Pseudosulfitobacter sp. DSM 107133: one gene and its partner. The protein of the gene in region 1 binds, or shares a complex with, the protein of each later gene. Links are inferred from orthologs where the notes say so. Each region holds a gene or a part of one and is shown on either strand. Other genes may lie near its edges. The genes, in order: dnaG and DSM107133_RS11505.

Region 1 (11,734 bases):
TGTCGCAATCGGGCAGGAAGCCGGAGAAATGGCAGATACTGTCCTTGAGCTCGGCATGTGAATAATTCTTGCCGGTGTTCAGGCGCACCAGGCGAATGGTCATCTCCATGCCGCGGTCCAGAAAAATCTGGCGGGTCGTATAGATGCCCAGTTCCACCGAGGTCAGGAACATGGTGAAGATCAGCGGGATCGCCAGCGCGAATTCGACCAGCATAAAGCCGCGGTCGTCTTTTTTGAACCTGCGCAGGCTTTTGATGAACTTGCGTATCATTGTGTCAGCCTCAGTTGGTTGATGGTGCGGGCAATGGCCTTGAACGCTTCGGTGATCTCGACACCTTCGACCCGGAAAAAGTGGCTGGGTGTCGAGGCGCAGTTCTTCATCTGCTCGGCACCGTGGTCGTCGACCTCGAAGCCGATGGCCCAGATCACAATGCCCTTTTCCTTGGCGGCGTCGCAAATGTTGTCCAGCAAATAGTCGCCTTGCGAGGCTGTGTAGTAGTTCGATACATAAAAGTACTTGCGGTCATAATAGTTGACGTAGCGGCTGAGGTACCAGTTGAAGTTGTAGTTGCTCCAGTGAACGTAGTCGCTGCTGGAGTCATAGGCCCAGTCGGCGATGCGGTTCGAGCGGTCGTTCTTGCCATCGGTCATCAGAATGATGGTTTTCAGGGTTTCCTGATCGTCATAGGCAACGGGACGCCCAGAAAACGCGCTGTCGATGTTGTTGTCTGTGATCAGGTTGTTGACGACAGGGCGAAAGGACGGGTCCAGAAGGGCGGTGGCCCATTTCATACCCAGAAAGATCGACGTACCGGCACGGGGCTGGAATTTGCTAATCTGTGCTTTCAGGCGTGTGGCGTTCTGGCTAAGTGGTGTGATTGTTTCATAGTTGTATTGCGGGCAAACGGTATCCGTGCGGTCGTTGTTGTAACCGTCATAGTTCCATTGAAAGTGCTGCATCTGGTCATAGGTGCGGGTCAAGTCAAACGCGGCAGAGCTGAATTCCGAATCCGGTATTTCCAGGCAATATGAAAAGTTGTGACGGTGAATGGTATTCAGTTCGTCAAAAATCATTTTACCGGCGTTCACATGCTCGGAATAGGGCACCAGCGACAGGGACACGAGATCGTCGGTTTCGGGGCGGATGACAGTATCGACAAAAACACCTGCTGCATCGCGCAGGTTCTCGATCTTGCTGTTCGAGGACATCGAGCCGGAAATATCCAGAACCAGCGAAATTTCGACATTGGCAATCCGTTCGCTGGCAGTGCCAACGGCGGGCACGTTCAATTCCGACACGCCCATCAGTCTCATGAACTGGGTTTTCGAGCTGGTCCGGGCGCGCGCCGTAACGGTCCGGTAGTTCAGACCCTCGTCCACTGTGACGCTTTGCAAATAGTCGCCCAGACCGGATTTTTCGAAATAGTCGGTGACCACCGCTTCGGGTGACATCTGTTGGTCCAGATCGGCGGCGGCCAGAACCGCGCGGTCGATTGTGTTCTGAAGCCGCGTGCGCTCCATTTCGCCGCGCATCAGGTCGACACCGATGCCGCCAACCAGCAGCATCATCATCAAGAGGAAGCAGGCGAAAATGGTCATCGACCCATCGTCGTCATCGACGAATGCACGCATTGATCCGCGCAAACCGCAGGTATGTGCCGAGACTGATCCGGTTTTCGTGTCACGAAAAATGCGTGTCATGATGCAGGTCCAATATTGTTATGTGCAAATTCGACCGCACAGGCCAATTCACCAGCGTCCTTAATGGATGCCGATTGTGGTGAGAATCAGGCGGAATGGAGCAATCACTGTGGTTTTACGGTGTTTTTGCGTCAATTGTGGCGCTTTGCGGGCGGTTTGGTCGACAGTAATGGGATTGGGTTGAAGATTGTTTCTGCCTGCAATTGCCCGCTGGATTGAACGTTTATTCTGCAAAATATGCCTAAAAAAGTCGCAAGTCTTAATCGCTTCGTCATAGGTTGGAGTCAGTTGTCTCGAAGGAATCGAGTCGCGATCAAAGGAAGTGTCATGAGCAACGTGCAAGAACCCAGTTTCCGCGAAAGCGTGGATTTGATGTTCAACAGGGCTGTCGCATTGATGGATTTGCCGCCCGGCCTTGAAGAGAAAATCCGGGTTTGCAACGCCACATACACGGTACGCTTTGGCGTGCGCCTGCGCGGCAAGATCCAGACCTTTACCGGATACCGCTCGGTTCACTCGGAGCATATGGAGCCGGTCAAGGGGGGGATCCGCTATTCGCTGGGCGTGAACCAGGACGAGGTCGAGGCGCTGGCGGCCCTGATGACCTACAAATGCGCCCTGGTCGAGGCACCCTTTGGCGGCTCAAAGGGTGGTTTGTGCATCGACCCGCGCGAATACGAGGAACACGAGCTTGAGCTGATCACCCGCCGTTTTGCCTATGAGCTGGCCAAACGCGACCTGATCCATCCCAGCCAGAACGTACCGGCCCCTGACATGGGCACGGGTGAACGTGAAATGGCATGGATTGCCGATCAGTATGCGCGGATGAACACCACAGACATCAACGCCAAGGCCTGCGTGACGGGTAAACCACCCCATGCGGGCGGGATTCAGGGCCGTGTCGAAGCGACGGGGCGCGGCGTGCAATATGCGCTGCAAGAGTTCTTTCGCCATCCGCAGGACGTGGCCAAGGCCAACCTGACCGGCACGCTGGAAGGCAAGCGCGTGATCGTGCAGGGTCTGGGCAACGTGGGGTATCACGCTGCCAAGTTCCTGTCAGAGGAAGATGGCGCGTTGGTGACTGGCATTATCGAACGCGACGGCGCGCTGACCGATGCCAAGGGTGTTGATGTCGAAGCGGTGGCAAAATGGATCCGTGAACATGGCGGTGTCAAAGGTTACCCCAACGCGACCTATGTCGAGGATGGTTCATCAGTGCTTGAGGCCGATTGTGACATCATGATCCCGGCGGCGCTTGAGGGGGTGATCAACCTTGGCAACGCCGAGCGCGTCAAGGCGCCCCTGATTATCGAGGCTGCGAACGGTCCGGTGACGGCGGGGGCTGACGACATCCTGCGCGAAAAGGGCTGTGTGATCATTCCAGACATGTTTGCCAACGCGGGCGGTGTGACGGTGTCCTATTTCGAATGGGTCAAGAACCTGAGCCACATCCGCTTTGGCCGTATGGGGCGGCGTCAGGAAGAGGCGCGCCACCAGCTGATCGTGGAAGAACTGGAGCGGCTGTCCAAGGACAAGGAACTGGGCTGGACCCTGTCGCCTGATTTCAAGACCAAATACCTGCGCGGCGCGGGGGAGCTTGAACTGGTGCGCTCGGGTCTCGAAGACACGATGCGCACGGCCTATCAGGCCATGGCCGAGGTCTGGCGCTCGCGCGACGATGTCAAGGATCTGCGCACCGCTGCCTATCTGGTGTCGATTGACCGCGTGGCGACCAGCTATCGCGCCAAAGGTCTGTGATCTGATGCGGGCAGGGGCCCCCCTCTGCCCGCTCTTTTGTCTGATCGAAACGCACCGCACCCTGACGCTGCTGAACCTGGTGTCGCTGGTATGATGGTCGATGTCGGTAATCTGGGTGGATTGCCGGTGCCCCATTGATACTTTTGATCTGATGCGCCAGCCTGCCTGTGCGTGCTTTGGGAAAAGGATGGGACATGGGCTTTGATCGGTTGACGAAAGGGTTCTCCGGCCTGCGGGTTCTGAAAGAGGGCCTGACCGGCAACACCGGCTGGACACCACACTGGCGCGACCCTGCGCCCAAGCCCGAATATGACATCATCATTATCGGCGGTGGCGGTCACGGGCTGGCCACGGCGCATTATCTGGCATCGCAACATGGCATCACCAATGTGGCGGTGCTGGAAAAAGGATACCTTGGCGGCGGCAACGTGGGGCGTAACACCACGATTGTGCGCGCCAACTACATGCTGCCCGGCAATTCCGAGTTCTACAGCCATTCGCTGAAACTGTGGGAAGGGTTGGAAGAAGACCTGAACTACAACGTGATGCATTCCCAGCGCGGCATCATCAACCTGTTCCATTCCGACGGGCAGCGCGACGGTTTTGCGCGGCGTGGCAACCAGATGATCGCACAGGGCGACGACGCCATCCTGTTGGACCGCGCAGGCGTAAAGCGGGTGCTGCCCTATCTGGATTTCGACCAGACCCGCTTTCCGATCTATGGCGGGCTGTACCACAAACGCGGCGGCACCGCGCGCCATGATGCGGTGGCCTGGGGCTTTGCGCGCAGTGCCGACAGCCGGGGCGTTGATCTGATCCAGAACTGCGAAGTCACCGGCATCGACATTGAAAACGGGGCCGTGCGCGGGGTGCAGACCACGCGCGGGGCGATCCGCGCCAAAAAGGTCGGTATGGTGGTCGCGGGCCGGTCCAGCCAGGTGGCGGCGATGGCGGGGATGCGGCTGCCGATTGAAAGCCACGTCCTGCAGGCCTTTGTCACCGAGGGGCTGAAACCCTGTATCGACCATGTGGTGACCTATGGCATGGGCCACTTCTATATCAGCCAGTCGGACAAGGGCGGGCTGGTCTTTGGCGGTGATCTGGACATGTATTCCAGCTACGGCGCGCGGGGCAACCTGCCCACCGCAGAACATGTGGTCGAGGCAGCGATGACCCTGATGCCGGTGATCGGCAAGGCGCGGATGCTGCGCAGTTGGGGCGGGATCATGGACATGACGCCTGATGGGTCACCGGTGATCGACCGCACCCATATCGACGGGCTCTATGTGAACTGCGGCTGGTGCTATGGCGGGTTCAAGGCGACACCAGCCTCGGGGCACACCTTTGCGCATTTGCTGGCCACGGACACACCGCATCCGGTTGCCACGGCGCACCGGCTGGACCGTTTCCGCACCGGGCGGGGAATTTTGGACGAAGAGGCCAGCGGGTCTCAGCACAATCTACACTAGCGTCCGGGGCTTTGGACGGGAGCCTGGGCCAGGGATTTTTTGAACACGAGAAGATGCGGGCCTGCCGCATCAAGGGGAACAGACCATGCGCTTGCCTTGTCCGATTTGCGGAGAACGGGACCGCCGCGAGTTTTATTATCAAGGGGCCGCGCTGGCGCTGCACCGGCCTGCGCCGGATGCGGATGCGACTGCGTGGGACGATTATGTGCACCTGCGCGAGAACCTGCCCGGCGATCTGGACGAGCTGTGGAGCCATGACGCAGGCTGTGGCGCGTGGCTGGTGGTGACGCGCAACACGGTGACCCATGCGGTATCAGGCGCGCGGCTGGCGTCAGAGGTGGCGCAATGAGGGTTGCAGGCAAGGGGCGCGTCGACCGCAGCACCACGGTGAATTTCCGCTTTGACGGGATCGACTATCAGGGCTTTGACGGCGACACGATTGCCTCGGCGTTGTTGGCAAACGATGTGCGGCTGATGGGCCGTTCTTTCAAATACCACCGCCCGCGCGGCGTGCTGACGGCGGGCAGCGAGGAACCCAATGCGCTGATGACGGTGGGCACGGGGGCAGCGCGCGAACCCAACGTGCGGGCCACCACGCAAGAGCTGTACGAAGGATTGGAAGCGCGGTCGCAGAATGCGTTCCCTTCGCTGAATCTTGATCTGCTGGCGGTCAACGATCTGGCCGCGCCGTTTCTGTCGGCAGGGTTCTATTACAAGACATTCATGTGGCCGCGCGCCTTTTGGGAGAAGGTGTACGAACCGGCGATCCGGCGCGCCGCTGGCCTTGGTGCGCTGAGCGGACAAGCGGATCAGGACCGCTACGAGAAAGCCTTTGCCTTCTGCGATCTGCTGGTGATCGGCGCGGGCCCTGCGGGTCTGATGGCGGCGCTGGTTGCGGCGCGGTCGGGGGCCGATGTGATACTGGCCGACGAAGACGCGCAGATGGGCGGGCGGTTGCTGGCCGAGACAGATGCGGTCGACGGGCTGGCGGGGGCCGATTGGGCCGCCGAAGTGCTGGCCGAACTGGCAGGCATGGACAACGTGCGCCTGATGACACGCACCACGGTTACCGGGGCCTATGATCAGGGCACTTATGGCGCGCTGGAACGGGTGTCGCACCACATCGCGCGCCCCGACGGGCGGCTGCCGCGCGAGACCTTCTGGCGGATTGTCGCACAGCGCAGCATTCTGGCCGCGGGCGCGCTGGAGCGGCCCATCGCGTTCCAGAACAACGACCGCCCCGGTATCATGACGGCGGGGGCCGTGCGCGCCTATCTGAACCGTTGGGGCGTTGCTCCGGGCAGGGCGGTCACCGTCTTTGCCAACAACGACGCGGCCCACCGCACCGCGCTGGACCTGATTGACGCGGGCGTTCATGTGACCGCCGTGCTCGACAGCCGCCCGGATGCGCAGACGCAGGGCGATTATCGCCTGATCCGTGGTGCGCAGGTGTGCAACAGCACGGGCCGCACGGGGCTGGATGCGATCACCTACCGGACCACCTCGGGACAGGACAAGCTGGCGACCGACTGTCTGGCCATGTCCGGTGGTTGGAACCCCTCGGTGCATCTGACCTGCCATATGAACGGACGGCCCGTATGGGACGACAGCCTTGCCAGCTTTGTGCCGATGGCGGGGGCGATTCCGGGCATGACCGTTGCAGGGGCGGCACTGGGCGTGTTTTCGACCCAAGGCTGCCTGACCTCTGGCGCCGAGGCTGCTCGGGCGGTGCTGCGCGACTTGGGCCGGTCGGTGGCGGATGTCGCGGTGCCGGTGGCCGATGATGCCGCTTATGCGATTTCCCCGCTGTGGGCCGTGGCGGGCAAGGGGCGCGCCTGGCTGGACTTCCAGAACGACGTGACGGTCAAGGATGTGAAGCAGGCCGCCACCGAAAACTTCCGCTCGGTCGAACATATGAAACGCTATACCACGCAAGGGATGGCGACCGATCAGGGCAAGAACTCGAATGTGGGCGCGCTGGCGGTGCTGGCCGACGCGACGGGGCGCGGCATTCCCGAGACCGGCACCACAACCTTCCGCCCGCCCTATACGCCGGTCACCCTGGCCGCCCTTGGCGCGGGCGCGCGGGGCAAGGGGTTTGCGCCCGAACGTCTGACCACTTCGCATGCTGCCAGCATCGCCATGGGCGCGCCGATGATCGAGGCGGGGCTTTGGTATCGCCCCAGCTATTTCCCGCGCAGGGGCGAAAGCAACTGGCGACAATCCTGTGACCGCGAGGTCGGCTATGTGCGCAACGCCGTGGGCGTTTGCGACGTGTCCACGCTGGGCAAGATCGACATTCAGGGGCCGGATGCCGCCAGGCTGCTGGATTTCGCCTATACCAACATGTTTTCCACGCTCAATGTCGGGCGGGTGCGCTATGGTCTGATGCTGCGCGAAGACGGGTTCGTGATGGACGACGGCACCACCGCACGGCTGGGTGAGAGGCATTTTGTCATGACCACCACAACCGCCGCCGCGGGGCCAGTGATGCGCCATCTGGAGTTTATCACGCAGGCGCTGCATCCCGAGTGGGATGTGCGGATCATGTCTGTCACCGAGCAATGGGCACAGTTTGCCCTCGCAGGCCCAAAAGCGCGCGATCTGGTAAACGGGCTGGTTGAGACGGCGATTGACAATGACAGCTGGCCTTTCATGGCCTGCGGTCCGGTGCGTGTGGCAGGGATCGACGCGCGGCTGTTCCGCATCTCGTTCTCGGGCGAACATGCCTATGAACTGGCGGTGCCCGCGCGCTATGGCGATGCGCTGTTCCGGGTGCTGGTCAAACGGGCCGAGGCGCTGGAGGGCGGGGCCTACGGCATGGAGGCACTGAACGTGCTGCGCATCGAAAAGGGCTTTATCACCCATTCCGAGATCGACGGTCGGGTTACTGCCTTTGACATCGGCATGGAGCGGATGATCTCGACCAAAAAGGACTGTATCGGCAAGACGATGGCCGCGCGCGCGGGTCTGGTGGACGAGGACCGTGCCCAGCTGGTGGGGCTCAAACCCGCGGGGGCCATCAAGAAACTGACCGCAGGGGCGCATTTGTATTCCGAAGGGTCTGATGCGGTGCCTGAAAACGATCAGGGCTATGTGACCTCGGTCGCCTTCTCGCCCGACTTTGGCCATTACATCGGCCTTGGTTTTGTCCGCGACGGGGCAGAGCGGCACGGCGACCGCTTGCGATTTGTGGACGCCCTGCGCGGCATCGACACGGTTGTCGAGGTTTGCGCCCCTGTGTTCCTGGACCCGGAAGGAGGCCGCGCACGCGGTTGATGATATGGCTGATGCACTGACCCTGACCGCAACATCGCCCTGCGCGGGGCTGCTGCCCCGGACCGTGGGCACCTGCACGTTGACGGAAACCGACCTTGGCCTGCTGACCTCGGTCGCGCCGTACAAGGGCAATGCGATCTCTGAGGCGCTCAAGGCCGCCCATGGCATGGCCTTTCCTGCGCCCAACCGCACTACTGGCAAGGACGGCGCGCGCGCGATCTGGTTTGGCCGCGAACTTGCCCTGCTGGCAGGCCCCGCGCCTGACGCCACGCTGGCCGATCACGCCGCGCTAAGCGACCAGTCGGACGCATGGGCCTGCGTGACCCTGTCAGGCGATGACGCGCGCGCGGTGCTGGCGCGGCTGGTGCCGGTCGATCTGTCGCCCGCCACCTTCAAACAGGGCCACACCGTGCGCACCCAACTGGGCCACATGACCGCGTCGATCACCCGCACAGGCAACGACAGCTTTCTGATCCTTGTATTTCGCAGCATGGCGGCAACACTGGTTCACGATCTTGTCACGGCGATGGAAAGCCTTGCCGTACGGCATTAGATAGCACCAAACATATAACGCAGACCCCAAGAGGCCCGCCATGACCCGTTCCATAATGATTGCCACTCTGGCCGTTGCCGGCCTGTCCACTGCTGCCTTTGCAGCAGACACCAAAGAACAAAGCTGCGCCTATCAGGCCGCCATCGTCTCGGCTGTGCAGGCTGCGCGTGTTGATGGGGTCAAGGAACGCAAGGTGTCCGAAACCCTTCTTGCCAACGATCCCACCTGGCCCGAAGGCTATAACGCCGCCATCCCGATCATCACTCCCTGGGTTTACGAGCAAAAACGCAAAGACCTGAAGTCCAAGGACCTTGGGGCCGCATGGTCGGAGCTTTGCCTGCAACAATAACCCACCCGTTTCTTTTGGCCGCAAATATCCCCGCCGGAGGCTCCCGCAGCCGCAACGGGGCCGGGCGATAGAAACAAAAGCGTATCGCGCCGCATCTGGACTCTGAGCGCGCGCGATACGATATAATAGGGCATGAGCCTGCCCCCCGGATTCCTTGATGAACTGCGCACCCGCCTCAGCCTTGCACAGGTTGTGGGCCGAAAGGTCATGTGGGACAGCCGGAAATCCAATCAGGCCAAGGGCGACCTGTGGGCGCCATGCCCGTTCCATCAGGAAAAATCCGCCAGTTTTCACGTCGATGACCGCAAGGGATTCTACTATTGCTTTGGCTGCCACGCCAAAGGCGACGCGATTTCGTTCGTGCGCGAGACCGAGAATGTCGATTTCATCGAAGCGGTGCGCATTCTGGCAGGCGAGGCAGGCATGCCGATGCCCCAGCGCGACCCGCAAGCCCAGCAAAAGGCCGACACCCGCACGCAACTGGCCGAGGTCATGGAGCAGGCGGTGCAATACTACCGGCTGCAACTGAAAACCGGCGTCGCGTCCGAGGCGCGCGCTTATCTCGAACGGCGTGGCCTCAGCCAGCAAGCGCTGGATCGTTGGGAAATCGGCTTTGCCCCCGATGTGTGGCAGGGGCTGTGGGATCACCTGAAGTCGAAGAATATCAGTGATGAGCTGATCATCGGCGCGGGTCTGGCCAAGCCCAGCCAGAAGGGCGGCAAGCCCTATGACACCTTCCGGGGCCGCATCATGTTTCCGATCCGCGACGCACGCGGACGCTGCACCGCCTTTGGCGGGCGCGCGATGGACCCGAATGACAACGCCAAGTATTTGAATTCGCCCGAAACCGAACTGTTCGACAAGGGCCGCAGCCTGTACAATCACGGCCCGGCCCGCACGGCTGCGGGCAAGGGTATGCCGCTGATCGTGGCCGAAGGGTATATGGACGTGATCGCCCTGTCCGAGGCGGGGTTCGAGGCGGCTGTGGCCCCGCTGGGCACCGCGATCACCGAAAACCAGCTGCAAATGTTGTGGCGTGTGGCACCCGAACCCATCATCGCGCTGGATGGTGACACTGCGGGCCTGCGCGCGGCGATGCGGCTGATTGATCTGGCATTGCCGCTGGTCGAGGCGGGGCAATCCCTGCGCTTTGCGATGATGCCCGAAGGGCAGGACCCCGACGATTTGCTGAAATCCTCGGGCGCGCCTGCGCTGCAAAAGCTGCTGGACGGGGCGATGCCGATGGTGCGTCTGCTTTGGCAACGCGAGACCGAAGGCCGGGTTTTTGACAGCCCCGAACGCAAGGCAGCGCTGGACAAGGCGCTGCGGGAAAAGATCAAGACCATCGCCGATCCGTCGATCCGCAATCACTACGGGCAGGAGATCAAGGAACTGCGCTTTCAGTTGTTCCGCCCGCAACGCGCGGCGACGGGTGGGGCACGTTCGGGCGGGCAGCGCAGTGGCGGCGGCTTTGGCAAATGGCAACCTGCGCCGGTGCCGTTGCAATCCACCAAATCCTCGGCGCTGGCGGCTGCTGCGGGTGACAAGGTTCCGCATATGTTGCGCGAATCGGTGATTCTGGCGGCGCTGATCACCTGCCCCGAAGTGGTGGAAAGCTTTGAAACGCCACTGGAAAGACTGCGCTGCATCAACCCCGAAAACGCCGCCCTGCGCGACCTGATCCTGCGCCATGCACATGAGGGTGCAGAGGTGTTGCGTGAAAAGATTTCCAGCGCACGCGGGCCCGAAGCCCTTGAAAACCTGCTGAATGCAAGCCATGTCGCTATCGTCCCCTGCATCCGCACCCCCGGCAACGCCGACATGGCCCGGATCACCGTGGCCGAAGAGCTTGCGAAACTTTCAGCGGCACGTGGACTGGACGCAGAAATCGCCGATGCGGCCGAAGACCTGACCGGCGTGGCAGACGAAGGTGTGACCTGGCGGCTAAGCCAGGCCGCAGAAGCCGCAGACAGCGCCAACCGCAGCACCCAGAAAGAGGGCAGCGGCGACTTTGTAACCGCCGACAACGGCGTGAAGATGGAAAAAGACGAAGTGACCCGCAGCCGCGCGATGTTCGACGCTATCGACTTCTCGAAGCGGGGCAGAAAACAACACTAATGAGGTTTTCGTTGGGAAACCTTGGGAAAATAACGTTACACGGGTGGCCGAATCACCCGAATCGTGAATGATTCCCTGTTAGCCGAATCACCTTGGGGTGATTCGCGACAGGAGTGCTTGAACAGGAGCAACCGATGGCCGCGAAAGACACAAACGAAGACGCCAAGACCGACGATTCCGATACCGGTCACTCGCTTGATATGAGTCAGGCGGCCGTCAAGAAGATGATCGCCGAAGCCCGTGAAAAGGGCTATATCACCTATGACCAGCTGAACACCGTTCTGCCCCCCGATCAGGTCAGTTCCGAACAAATCGAAGACGTGATGTCGATGCTGTCCGAAATGGGCATCAACATCATCGAGGACGAGGAAGCCGAGGACGAAGAGGGCAAGGGTTCTACCGAGTTGGCCACCACCGAAGGCACGCGTGAAATCACGCTGGGCTCGGGCACCTCGGAAAAACTGGACCGCACTGACGATCCGGTGCGCATGTACCTGCGCGAGATGG
Region 2 (11,642 bases), 600 kb from region 1 along the record:
CCTGCGTGCCGCCGTGGTAAAACTGCACCCCAAATGGATCGGCCCCGAAGGGGTGAATGCGGTGTTTGCCGCGATGATGCAGGCGGGGCTGAACTACAACGCGCGCGGCTCGTCGGGCAAGGTGGTGTCGTTCCGCAGGGCGTGGCCCACCGCGTGAAGGTTCTGGCCGTCCTGTGTGTCCGCAACGAGGCGGCGTTCCTGCTGGAGTGGCTGGCGCATCACCGCGCCTGTGGGTTCACCGATTTCCTGGTGTTCTCGAACGATTGCGAAGACGGCACCGATGTGATGCTGGATGCGCTGGCCGATCAGGGCTGGCTGACCCACATCCGCAACGATGGCCCCTATGACAAGGGTGGCATCCAGTTCACCGCGCTGAAACACGCGCAAAAGCTGGACATCGTGCAACAGGCCGACTGGATTCTGCCGCTGGACGTGGATGAGTTCGTCAACATCCATGTGGGCGACGGCACCGTGCCCGCCCTGCTGGATGCCCTGCCCGAGGCCACCGCGATCACGCTGACATGGCGGCTGTTCGGCAATGGCGACCAGATCCGCTATACAGACACGCCCGTCACCGGCACCTTTACCAAATGCGCGCCTGCCGTGCTGCACTGGCCGTGGCGGGCGTCGATGTTCAAAACCCTGTATAAAAACGACGGCACCTATCGCAAACTGGGGGTCCATCGCCCGCGCAACCCCGATCCCGCGCGGCTGGACCGGTCCCGCTGGTTCGACGGTGAAGCGCGTGAACTGGACGCGCAGTTCAAAACCAAGCGGTTGTTCAGCAATTTCGGGCGGTCGAACACTGCGCTGGTGCAACTGAACCACTATCCGCTGGGCGCAATGGAAAGCTATGTGCTCAAGGCAGATCGGGGCCGCGCAGTGCATTCCGACCACGCCCTGGGGCTGGATTACTGGGTCGAGCGGAATTTCTGCTCGGATACCGACACCAGCATAGCGCGCATGGCCGTCACCAGTGCCCCCGTTCTGGCCGCCCTGAAAGCCGATTCAACCCTTGCCCCGCTGCACCAACAGGCCGTCGCCTGGCGCCACGCCCGGTTTGACGCGCTGATGCAACAAGAACCGTTTCGCGCCCTGTTCGGCCGCCTGTTGATGGCGGGCCCCACGCGGCCCGTGTCGCCAAGGGCCGCACGGTTCATGGTACAATACGCCAACCGCGCGCGCAGCAGCTCGAAATCCGCAACAAAGGCACCTTAACCGCAACAATTTTCCGCAATTTTGCCTTAATTCACGCGTAAATCCTCAACTCAAAGATGTGTGGTCCGCCCGCACGGTACTGGTATTGAGGACGCCCGATGCAGGATGCAGCCACCACATTCAACGCCGAGCTTGCGGGCCTCGCCAAAGCCGAATGGCTGACCAAACTGGCCGATATTGCCGAAGAACACGGCTATTTCGAACCCTTGGGAAAACGTCATTTCACCGCCTTTGTGGAACAGGGCACCACCCTGCTGGTCACATTCGAAACCATACAGGGCATGCGCGCCCTGTCTGAATCTGCGGTGCCGCTGGGCTGGGAGATGGTGCGCGATCACGGCTGGTCGCATCTGTGCATCGGATCAGACGGCGACACATGGTTTCGCGCCGATGCGCTTTATGCCTATTTCGACCGACTGATTGATGACGGCTTTTTTGACGAATTCGAAACAGTCCTGTTTTACGGTGCCGGCCCTTGCGGCTATGCGGCGGCGGCCTATTCGGTCGCTTCGCCCGGTGCCACGGTGCTGGCGATCCAGCCACAGGCCACGCTGGATGCACGGGTTACCGAATGGGACGACCGCTTTGTCGACATGCGCCGCACGGATTTCACCCAACGCTACGGCTATGCGCCCGACATGCTGGACGCGGCCAAACGCGCCTTTGTCATCTATGACCCGCGTGAAACCCTGGACGCCATGCACGCGGCCCTGTTCACCCGTGCCAATGTCCACAAATTGCGCACCCGCCATCTGGGCGATGCGATCCAGACCAACCTGATCGAAATGGACATGCTGAAACCGCTGCTGGAACAGGCGGCGATGGCAACCCTTGATGATGCCAGCTTTTTCACCCTGTGGCGGGCGCGCCGCGCCCATCCGCCCTATCTGCGCAACCTGCTCAGCGCGCTGGAAGCCGACAAGCGCATGCTGCTGGTCAAGGCGCTGTGCAAGAACGTGACAGCGCGCATGAACGCGCCACGCTTTGCCCGCAAGCTGAAAGAACTGGGCAACTGACGCTGGCGCGTTGTCGCGCCGCGTGCTAACGGCAGCGCATGACAGATACCCTTGCGATCCGCCGCCCCGATGACTGGCACCTGCACCTGCGCGATGGCGCCATGATGCGGGCCGTCCTGCCCCAAACCGCCGCCCATTTCGCCCGTGCGATCATCATGCCCAATCTGGTGCCGCCCGTGGTCACCGGCGCACAGGCGCAGGCCTATCGCGACCGGATCATGGCCGCCCTGCCCGCGGGCATGGATTTCACCCCGCTGATGACCCTGTACCTGACCGAGGACACGGATGCCGCCGACGTGGCTGCCGCCCATGCCTCGGGTCTGGTCAAGGCGGTCAAGCTGTACCCCGCAGGTGCCACGACCAATTCCGCCTCGGGCGTGGCCAACTTCGACAATGTGCGCCCGGTGCTGGAGAAAATGGCCGAGATCGGCCTGCCGCTGTGCGTACACGGCGAGGTCACCGATGCGGACATCGACATTTTCGACCGCGAGGCGGTGTTCATCGACCGCGTCCTCGACCCGATCCGGCGCGCGACGCCCGGCCTGCGGGTGGTGATGGAACATATCACCACGTCCGACGCAGTCGATTATGCCAGCGCACAGGACGACACCTTGGGCGCCACGATCACCACGCACCACCTGGTGATCAACCGCAACCACATCCTGGCCGGTGGCATCAAACCGCATTATTACTGCCTGCCCGTCGCCAAACGCGAAACGCACCGTCTGGCCCTGCGCCGTGCGGCCACTTCGGGCAACGCGCGCTTTTTCCTTGGCACCGACAGCGCGCCGCACACCGACGCCAATAAACTGCTGCCCTGCGGCTGTGCCGGCTGCTTTACCGCGCCCAACACCATGTCGATCCTGGCGCAGGTCTTTGAACAAGACAGCGCGCTGGACAAGCTCGAAGCCTTCACCTCGCTCAACGGCCCCGCCTTCTACGGCCTGCCCGCAAACGACACGATGATGACCCTGACCAAAACCGCACCGACCTACCCCACACACATCGACACCGACGACGGCCCCGTCACCGTGTTCGACCCCGCGATGCCGCTGGACTGGTCCGTGACCTGACCTTCATCTTGCCCGATAAACTCCCGCCGGAGGCTCCCACAGCTTCCACACGCCCAAACGCCCAAGGATGCACGCCATGATCCCCACCAGCTATCCCGACGCCGCCGAAATGGCCCGCCTGACCGCCCGCATGTTGCTTGAAATCGAAGCCGTGCACCTGAATGCCAAAGACCCGTTCACGCTGGCCTCGGGGCTGCCCAGCCCGACCTATATCGACTGTCGCAAGCTGATCTCCTATCCGCGCATCCGATCGACCCTGATGGATTTCCTGACCGTCACCGTCATGCGCAACGCGGGCTTCGAGGCCTTCGACAACGTCGCAGGCGGCGAAACCGCCGGCATCCCCTTTGGCGCACTGGTGGCCGAGCGGATGGCGCTGCCCATGACCTATGTGCGCAAGAAGCCCAAAGGCTACGGGCGCAACGCCCGCATCGAAGGTGTGATGACCGAAGGCCAGCGTGTTTTGCTGGTCGAGGATCTGACCACTGACGGCGGATCGAAGCTGTCTTTCGTCGATGCGATTCGCGAAACCGGCGCCACCTGCGGGCACACGGCGGTGATCTTCTACTATGGCATCTTCCCCGAAACCGAAAAGACCTTGGGCGATCATGGGGTTGCGCTGCACCACCTGTGCACATGGTGGGATGTGCTGGCCGAAGCCAAGGCACAGGGCACTTTTGATGATGCCACGCTGGAGGGCGTCGAAGCCTTCCTGAACGACCCGCGCGGCTGGCAGGAAGCGCATAAAAAGGCGTAAATCCGCCACATCATCTGGTTTAGTGCGCTGCGCATCTACACCAGATGATGTATACTCACCCCCAGATCAAGGTTATCCACAGGATTTCCAGATTGCCTGTGCTGCACGGTGCCGTCTAAGACAGGACACCCGCGGGTGACGGGTCAATAAACGGGGTGAGCAATGAACGAGATCAGCAGTATCCAGAACGCCGCGCCTGAGGTTCAGGCCGCCGAAACCATGCCGCATTCCATCGAGGCTGAACAACAGCTTCTGGGTGCGATTCTGACCAACAACGATATTTACGACCGTGTCGCCTCGATCATCGGGCCGCACCATTTTTACGACCCTGTGCACGCGCGCATCTACGACATCGCCTCGGCCCGTATTGCCAAGAACAACCTGGCCTCGCCGGTGACGCTCAAGGCGTTCATGGAAGACGACGAAGGCCTGAAAGAGCTGGGCGGCCCTGCCTATCTGGCCCGTCTTGCCGGTGCTGCGATCAGCGCCTTTGCGGTGCGTGACTATGCCCAGATGATTTATGATCTGGCGGTGCGGCGTGATCTGATCCAGCTTGGCCGCGACATCAGCGCCAAGGCGGCCAAGGTCGATGTGGCCTCCGAACCGCGCGAGCAGATCGTCGAGGCGGAACAGCAGCTGTACAAGCTGGCCGAACAGGGCCAGACCGAAAGCGGTTTCCAGTCGTTCCTGAAGGCGGTGACCGATGCGGTCAACGTCGCCAACGCTGCCTATCAGCGCGAGGGCGGTCTGTCTGGCGTTTCGACCGGGCTGATCGACATGGACAAGAAGCTGGGCGGGTTGCACCGGTCCGATCTGTTGATCCTTGCGGGGCGTCCGTCGATGGGGAAAACCTCGCTGGCGACCAACATCGCGTTCAACGTGGCCAAGGCGTACAAACGCGGCATCCTGCCCGACGGGTCAGAGGGCGCGATTGATGGCGGCGTGGTGGGCTTCTATTCGCTGGAGATGAGCGCCGAACAGCTGGCCGCGCGTATCCTGTCGGAAGCCTCGGAAGTGCCCAGCGAACAGATCCGCCGCGGCGACATGACCGAGGCCGAATTCCGCCGTTTCGTGGATGCAGCCAAGTCGCTGGAAGCCTGCCCGCTGTATATCGACGACACGCCTGCCCTGCCGATCAGCCAGCTTGCGGCGCGCGCGCGGCGGCTGAAACGGACGCACGGGCTGGACGTGCTGATGGTCGACTATTTGCAACTGGTGCGCGGCACCGGCAAATCCGAAAACCGGGTGAACGAGATTTCCGAGATCACCATGGGCCTGAAAGCCATCGCCAAGGAACTGGACATTCCGGTCATTGCCCTGTCGCAGCTGTCGCGTCAGGTGGAAAGCCGCGAAGACAAACGGCCCCAGCTGTCGGACCTGCGGGAATCGGGGTCGATCGAACAGGACGCCGACGTGGTGATGTTCGTGTTCCGCGAGGAATACTACAAGGAACGCGAAAAGCCCGGCGATCACGATCTGGAAGCGATGGCCAAGTGGCAGGAAGAAATGGAACGCCTGCACGGCCGCGCCGAGGTGGTGATCGGCAAGCAGCGTCACGGCCCCATTGGCACGGTCGAGCTGAGCTTTGAGGGACGGTTCACCCGCTTTGGCAACCTTGTACAGCCATGGCAGCAGAGCGCAGGCGAGCAGGAGTTTTAGGGAGGTGATGGGGGGCAAAGCCGCCGTTCACAAACGACCGCGAAGCCGCGCATTGACGGGCCGTGGTGCGGCGATCCGACCGTCGTGCATGGCACTTTATGGCAGCCAAATACATCCGAACTAACTGTTACACACTACAGCAGCCAAATCGCCGTGCCGGCGGACGGCCCGGCGATGCGCGGCGGCCTTCGGCCTTGACTCCGCGCAAAGGGAAGAACTGACAGGGCTAAAACCTGACATTCTTTGCGATCTGCACCAAGGTCCATTCAGCAACCTCAAACCAGACATTCACCGCCTATTCCGCCTTCTCCGACACCTTGAGCGGACGTTACACCTTGACCTCGGACCCAAACATGGCACAACGCCGCGCATGACATCAGCGACTTTGACAATCGACACCGGCGCCATCGCGCGAAACTGGCAATCACTTGACGCGCGCACCGAGGTGGAAACCGGCGCGGTGGTCAAAGCCAATGCTTACGGGCTGGGCGCGCCCGTCGTGGCACGGGTGCTGGCCCGCGCGGGCTGCCGCAGCTTTTTCGTGGCCACCGCCGAAGAGGGCGCCACCCTGCGCGCCGCTTTGGGCCAGGGGCCTGTCATCTATGTGTTTTCCGGCCATATGGACGGCGACACCGGTGCCATCCGCGAGGGGCGCCTGACGCCGCTGCTGAACTCGGTGGATCAGATGCTGCGCCATGTCGAGGCGCTGCCCGGATCGCCCTTTGGCCTGCAAATGAACAGCGGGATGAACCGTCTGGGGATGCAAGCGTCGGAATGGTCCGCCCTGCGTGACATCGCCATAGCCCAACGCCCCGCGCTGATCATGTCGCATCTGGCCTGTTCGGACGAACCCGACCACCCCATGAACGCCCAGCAACTGCGCACATTCCGCGAGATGACAGACGGCATCGACGCCCCGCGTTCGCTGTCGGCCACAGGTGGCACGCTGTTGGGTGAAGAATTCCACTTTGACCTGTGCCGTCCCGGTGTGGGCCTGTACGGCGGCCTGCCCTATGCCGAATCCGAGGCCGTCGTGACATTGGACGCGCCGGTCATTCAGGTGCGCGATGTGGCTGCGGGCGAGTCGGTTGGATACGGCAATATGTGGGTTGCACAACGCCCCTCGCGCATCGCCACCATTTCCGCAGGCTATGCCGACGGGCTGATCCGCGCCATGGGCAACGCAGGCAAGGCGCAGGTCTGGGCAGGTGACACCGCCCTGCCCATCGTGGGCCGCGTGTCGATGGATCTGATCACCGTGGATGTCACCGATCTGGGCCACGATCCGGCGCGCCTGCAACTGCTTGGGCCACACCAGAGCGTTGACGATCTGGCCACCGCCGCAGGCACCATCGGCTATGAGGTGCTCACCTCGCTGGGCCACCGCTATGCCCGCCGGTACACCGAATGAGATTTGTCGCCGCCATTGGTGCCGCAACGCTTGGGCTGCTGGCGGCGGTGGGCCGGGTCTCGCTTTATGCGGCGCAAACCCTCAGCCACCTGCTGCGCCCCCCCTTCTATTTTCGTGAACTGGCCATCGCGCTGCTGAACATCGGCTGGCTGTCGCTGCCTGTGGTCGGGTTGACGGCGATTTTCACCGGCGGCGCGCTGGCCTTGCAGATTTACGCGGGCGGCGCACGGTTCAACGCCGAAGCCGTTGTGCCGCAGATCGTCGCCATCGGCATGGTGCGCGAACTTGGCCCCGTACTGGTGGGCCTGATGATCGCCGCGCGCGTGACCTCGTCGATTGCCGCCGAGATTGCGACGATGAAGGTGACCGAACAGATCGACGCATTGGTCACACTCTCGACCCATCCGATGAAATACCTGACCGTGCCCCGCGTGCTGGCCGCAACCCTTGTGGTGCCCTTGCTGGTGGCGGTGGGCGATGTGATCGGCATTGCCGGCGGCTGGGCCGTGTCCACGGGAACCCTGGGGTTCAACCCGGCGGCCTATCTGAAAAACACGGTGAACTTCCTTGAACTGCGCGACGTGGTTTCGTCACTGGCCAAAGGCGGCGTCTTCGGCTTTATCGCCGCGCTCATGGGCTGCTATTTCGGCATGAATTCGGGCCGTGGCGCCCAAGGTGTCGGCCGCGCCACCAAAGGCAGCGTCGAGGCTGCCGCGATCCTGATCCTGGCCGCCAACTTCGTGCTGACGGGGCTGTTCTTCTCGCTATGATTACACTTGAAAACGTCCACAAATCCTTTGGCAGCAACCACGTTCTGCGTGGTGTGAACCTGCATGTGCCCAAGGGCACGTCGATGGTGATCATCGGCGGCTCGGGCACCGGAAAATCCATTACGATCAAGGCGGTGCTGGGCCTTGTCACGCCCGAACAGGGCAGCATAACCGTGGACGGAATCGACATCACCCGCACCGACCGCGACGCGTTTCTGGCGCGCTTTGGCATGTTGTTTCAAGGCGCGGCCCTGTTCGACAGCCTGCCGGTCTGGCAAAACGTCGCTTTCCGCCTGTTGCGCGGATCGCTGAAACGCCCCCGTGATCAGGCCCGCGCCATCGCCATCGAAAAGCTGCGCCGTGTGGGCCTGACCGAGGACGTGGCCGACCGCCTGCCCGCGGAACTGTCGGGCGGTATGCAAAAGCGCGTGGGGCTGGCCCGCGCCATCGCCGCCGACCCCGAGATCATCTTCTTCGACGAACCGACCACCGGCCTTGATCCGATCATGGCGGGCGTCATCAACGACCTGATCCGCGAAATTGTCACCGAAATGGGCGCGACTGCGGTGACCATCACCCACGACATGTCCTCGGTGCGCGCCATTGCGGACAACGTGGCGATGCTGCACGAGGGTGTGATCAAATGGACGGGGCCGGTGGCCGATATGGACGCGGCCCAAGATCCTTACGTCGACCAGTTCATCCACGGTCGCGCCACGGGGCCCATCGCTGCGGTCCGCTGATCGCGCACCGGCTTGACTTGAACCGCACCCTGCCCCCAAGTGCGCCCATGCTGCGCTATCTCAACCTTGCCCTGCTGGTCGCCTATCCCGTTGCGTGGTTCGCACCGCTGATGCGTGCGGGGCTGTTGCCCCTGTTCGGCCTGTCGGAAATCAGCGTGATGACCGGCCTGCAATCGCTATGGGCCTCGGACGTTTTCCTGGCGCTGATGGTCACGGTTTTTGCGCTGTTTGCCCCTTACCTCAAGACCATCGGCCTGGCCCTGCTGCACTGGAACCTGCTCAGCGCGCGCTGCCTGCCTGCGCTGCATCTTCTTGGCAAATTTGCGATGGCCGACATTTTCCTGATCGCACTGTATATCACCCTGACCAAGGGAATCGGCGTTGGACGCATTGAAGTGGCCTGGGGGCTTTATCTTTTCACCGCGTGTATTCTTGCCTCGCTCTGGATCGGCTGGCGCACAGAACAAAGGCGGCAACCGGCTGAAATTGTGTCAGAAATGGAAACACCTGCCGCGAAGATGCCGCAACACAACAACCCGGAAATCAGATAGCGGACATCGGGAACAAAAAATCTCCTTATGAGTTGCCTTCTTATCGGCGTATACTTGCCGATAAGAGGTTTTTCTGGGGGAAAGACATTTGACAAATTTTATTCGCTCGTTCGCATTTTTGATCCGATTCCTGATGCAGCGCGCGGCGCTGGCATTGTTCATCCTGACAGCGCTGGCCCTGCTGGGGGCAACAGCCATGTCATTGTCTGGCAAATTGCCCTGGGTCGACCTTCAGGTTGACTGGAACGGCGCGCCGGTGCCGCTGGCTGGCATGTACGCCCAGATTGGCCTGACCATCTTTGCCACCTGCCTGTGCTTTTTCCTGCCCAGTGCGCTGCGCACCATGCAACTTGAAAACGCCCACCGCGATTTCTCGGTCAACATGACCGACATCAGTCGCGCCTATGCCGCCGTTCACGCGGCAGATCGCGGCGATGTTTTCCGCTTTTCGACCGAATTCGATTCGATGCGCGAACGTCTGGAATACCTGCGCGACCATCCCGACCTGAGCTCGTTAGAGCCTGCACTGCTCGACGTCGCGGCCCAAATGTCGCATATTTCCAAAGAGTTGGCCGAGGTCTATTCGGACACCCATGTCGCCCGCGCCCGCGGATTCCTGGAACAACGCCAATACGAGGTGGACCAGTTCAACACCCGCCTGGAACACGCCAAATCCATCAGCTCCGAATTCAAGCACTGGCTGACCAACATCGAACTCGAAGAGGCGGTTGCAGCCGCCCAACTGGACCGCCTGCGCGGCGAAATGCGCGAGGTGCTGCCCGAGCTGGGCCTTGAAACCATTATCGCCACCGACAACACCGTCACCAAAATGGTGCCCAAAGCCGCAGAATAATCCGCCCGCTCCTTCATCTTGCCGGATAAACTCCGGGGGACGCGTCGCAGACGCGGGGGGCAGCGCCCCCTTTAACCGCTCCCAAACACCCCCACCCCGCATTTACCTTTTGACGCCCCCGCCCGCGTCAGGCACATCAGTGCCATGGCCAAATCACCCTCCTTCACCTGCACCGCCTGCGGCGCGACACATAGCAAATGGTCGGGGCGCTGCGACGGCTGTGGCGACTGGAACACCATTGTCGAGGACGCGGGGCTGTCCGCGGGCGGCAAGAAATCCCTTGGCGCAAATCGCGGCGCGGCCATCACGCTCACAGACCTGCAAACCGAAGAATCACCGCCCCCTCGCACCCATTCGGGCATCGACGAGCTTGACCGCGTGCTGGGCGGCGGGCTTGTGCCTGCCTCGGCGCTGCTGGTCGGGGGCGATCCGGGCATCGGCAAATCGACCCTGTTGCTGCAAGCGGCAGCCGAATTCGCCCGCGCGGGCGTCAAGACGATCTATGTCAGCGGCGAAGAAGCCACGGCACAGGTGCGGATGCGTGCCAAGCGTCTGGGCCTGTCGGATGCGCCCGTGCAACTGGCATCGGAAACCAACCTGCGCAACATCCTGACCACGCTCGAGGCCGAACGCCCCGGCCTTGCGATCATCGATTCGATCCAGACCATGTGGTCCGACACGGTCGACAGCGCGCCCGGCTCGGTCAGTCAGGTGCGGTCCGCCGCGCACGAGCTGACAACCTTTGCCAAGCGCAAATGCGTCTCGGTCATCCTTGTCGGTCACGTCACCAAGGACGGCCAGATTGCAGGCCCCCGCGTGGTCGAACATATGGTCGACACGGTGCTGTATTTCGAAGGCGAACGCGGCCACCAGTTCCGCATCCTGCGCGCGGTCAAGAACCGTTTTGGCCCTGCCGATGAAATCGGCGTGTTTGAAATGACCGGGCGCGGGCTGGAACAGGTCACCAACCCTTCGGCGCTGTTTCTGTCCGAGCGTGGCAGACCCAGCGCCGGATCGGTGGTGTTCGCAGGAATCGAAGGCACCCGCCCCGTGCTGGTTGAATTGCAGGCCCTCGTTGCGCCCTCGCCGCACAGCCAGCCGCGCCGCACGGTTGTCGGCTGGGACGGCGGACGGCTCGCGATGATCCTTGCGGTGCTCGAGGCACGCTGCGGCATCCCCTTTGCGGGGCTGGATGTCTATCTGAACGTCGCGGGCGGCATGAAAATCTCGGAACCCGCCGCCGATCTGGCCGTGGCGGCTGCGTTATTAAGTGCGCGGGAAGACGCCGCCCTGCCCGAAGGCGCCGTCGTTTTTGGCGAAATCAGCCTGTCAGGTGCCCTGCGTCCCGCACCCCAGACCGAAAACAGGTTGAAAGAGGCGCAAAAACTTGGTTTTACGACCGCACTTGCCCCTTCTGGTGGCAAAGCCATCGAAACATCGGGAATCAAAGTGCAACAGATGCACGACCTGACCAGTTTCGTGGGTGAAGTATTTGGCGCAGGTTAATGCCGCACAGACAAGGAACGGATGATGGACGGTTTTACAATCATTGACGGCGTGGTCGCCGTTGTCATCATCCTGTCGGCCCTGC

What was found.
Region 2: the proteins of dnaG (region 1) and DSM107133_RS11505 are in contact, whole or in part, in a crystal structure (PDB 2R6A), measured with the Geobacillus stearothermophilus proteins. The link is inferred for Pseudosulfitobacter sp. DSM 107133 from one-to-one orthologs. Residues at the interface, in WP_049624496.1 of Geobacillus stearothermophilus: Lys456, Leu457, Leu458, Pro459, Ala460, Asn463, Ala464, Leu467, Leu535, Leu536, Ile537, Ala538, Gln544, Glu545, Asp548, Tyr549, His552; in WP_033016901.1 of Geobacillus stearothermophilus: Ser13, Glu15, Ala16, Gln18, Glu91, Leu92, Asp94, Ala95, Val96, Pro97, Thr98, Ala99, Ala100, Asn101, Tyr104, Tyr105, Ile108.

Annotation. Positions count from the first base shown.
Region 1 is NZ_CP085154.1:2,955,903-2,967,636, reverse strand. What follows is about bases 8,754-11,734. They hold dnaG (DNA primase), read left to right. Parts: upstream 8,754-9,241; coding sequence 9,242-11,227; downstream 11,228-11,734. Other genes in these bases: rpoD (RNA polymerase sigma factor RpoD), read left to right, coding at 11,362-11,734; DSM107133_RS14635 (hypothetical protein), read left to right, coding at 8,801-9,109; DSM107133_RS14640 (sarcosine oxidase subunit gamma family protein), read left to right, coding at 8,754-8,760. In the rest of the region: DSM107133_RS14675 (TadE/TadG family type IV pilus assembly protein), read right to left, coding at 1-271; DSM107133_RS14670 (TadE/TadG family type IV pilus assembly protein), read right to left, coding at 268-1,701; DSM107133_RS14665 (hypothetical protein), read left to right, coding at 1,765-1,920; DSM107133_RS14660 (Glu/Leu/Phe/Val dehydrogenase), read left to right, coding at 2,029-3,459; DSM107133_RS14655 (sarcosine oxidase subunit beta family protein), read left to right, coding at 3,654-4,928; DSM107133_RS14650 (sarcosine oxidase subunit delta), read left to right, coding at 5,014-5,277; DSM107133_RS14645 (sarcosine oxidase subunit alpha family protein), read left to right, coding at 5,274-8,207; more of DSM107133_RS14640, read left to right, coding at 8,212-8,753. UniProt on the Escherichia coli protein: RNA polymerase that catalyzes the synthesis of short RNA molecules used as primers for DNA polymerase during DNA replication.
Region 2 is NZ_CP085154.1:2,350,647-2,362,288, forward strand. The notes cover bases 3,586-6,474. They hold DSM107133_RS11505 (replicative DNA helicase), read left to right. Parts: upstream 3,586-4,226; coding sequence 4,227-5,723; downstream 5,724-6,474. Other genes in these bases: DSM107133_RS11500 (orotate phosphoribosyltransferase), read left to right, coding at 3,586-4,064; alr (alanine racemase), read left to right, coding at 6,094-6,474. Also shown: DSM107133_RS11480 (FkbM family methyltransferase), read left to right, coding at 1-157; DSM107133_RS11485 (glycosyltransferase family 2 protein), read left to right, coding at 154-1,218; DSM107133_RS11490 (phosphoadenosine phosphosulfate reductase), read left to right, coding at 1,317-2,234; pyrC (dihydroorotase), read left to right, coding at 2,273-3,307; more of DSM107133_RS11500, read left to right, coding at 3,384-3,585; more of alr, read left to right, coding at 6,475-7,134; DSM107133_RS11515 (ABC transporter permease), read left to right, coding at 7,131-7,904; DSM107133_RS11520 (ATP-binding cassette domain-containing protein), read left to right, coding at 7,901-8,647; DSM107133_RS11525 (paraquat-inducible protein A), read left to right, coding at 8,695-9,198; DSM107133_RS11530 (DNA repair protein), read left to right, coding at 9,317-10,051; DNA repair protein RadA, read left to right, coding at 10,196-11,557; DSM107133_RS11540 (CvpA family protein), read left to right, coding at 11,582-11,642. UniProt on the Escherichia coli protein: The main replicative DNA helicase, it participates in initiation and elongation during chromosome replication. Travels ahead of the DNA replisome, separating dsDNA into templates for DNA synthesis.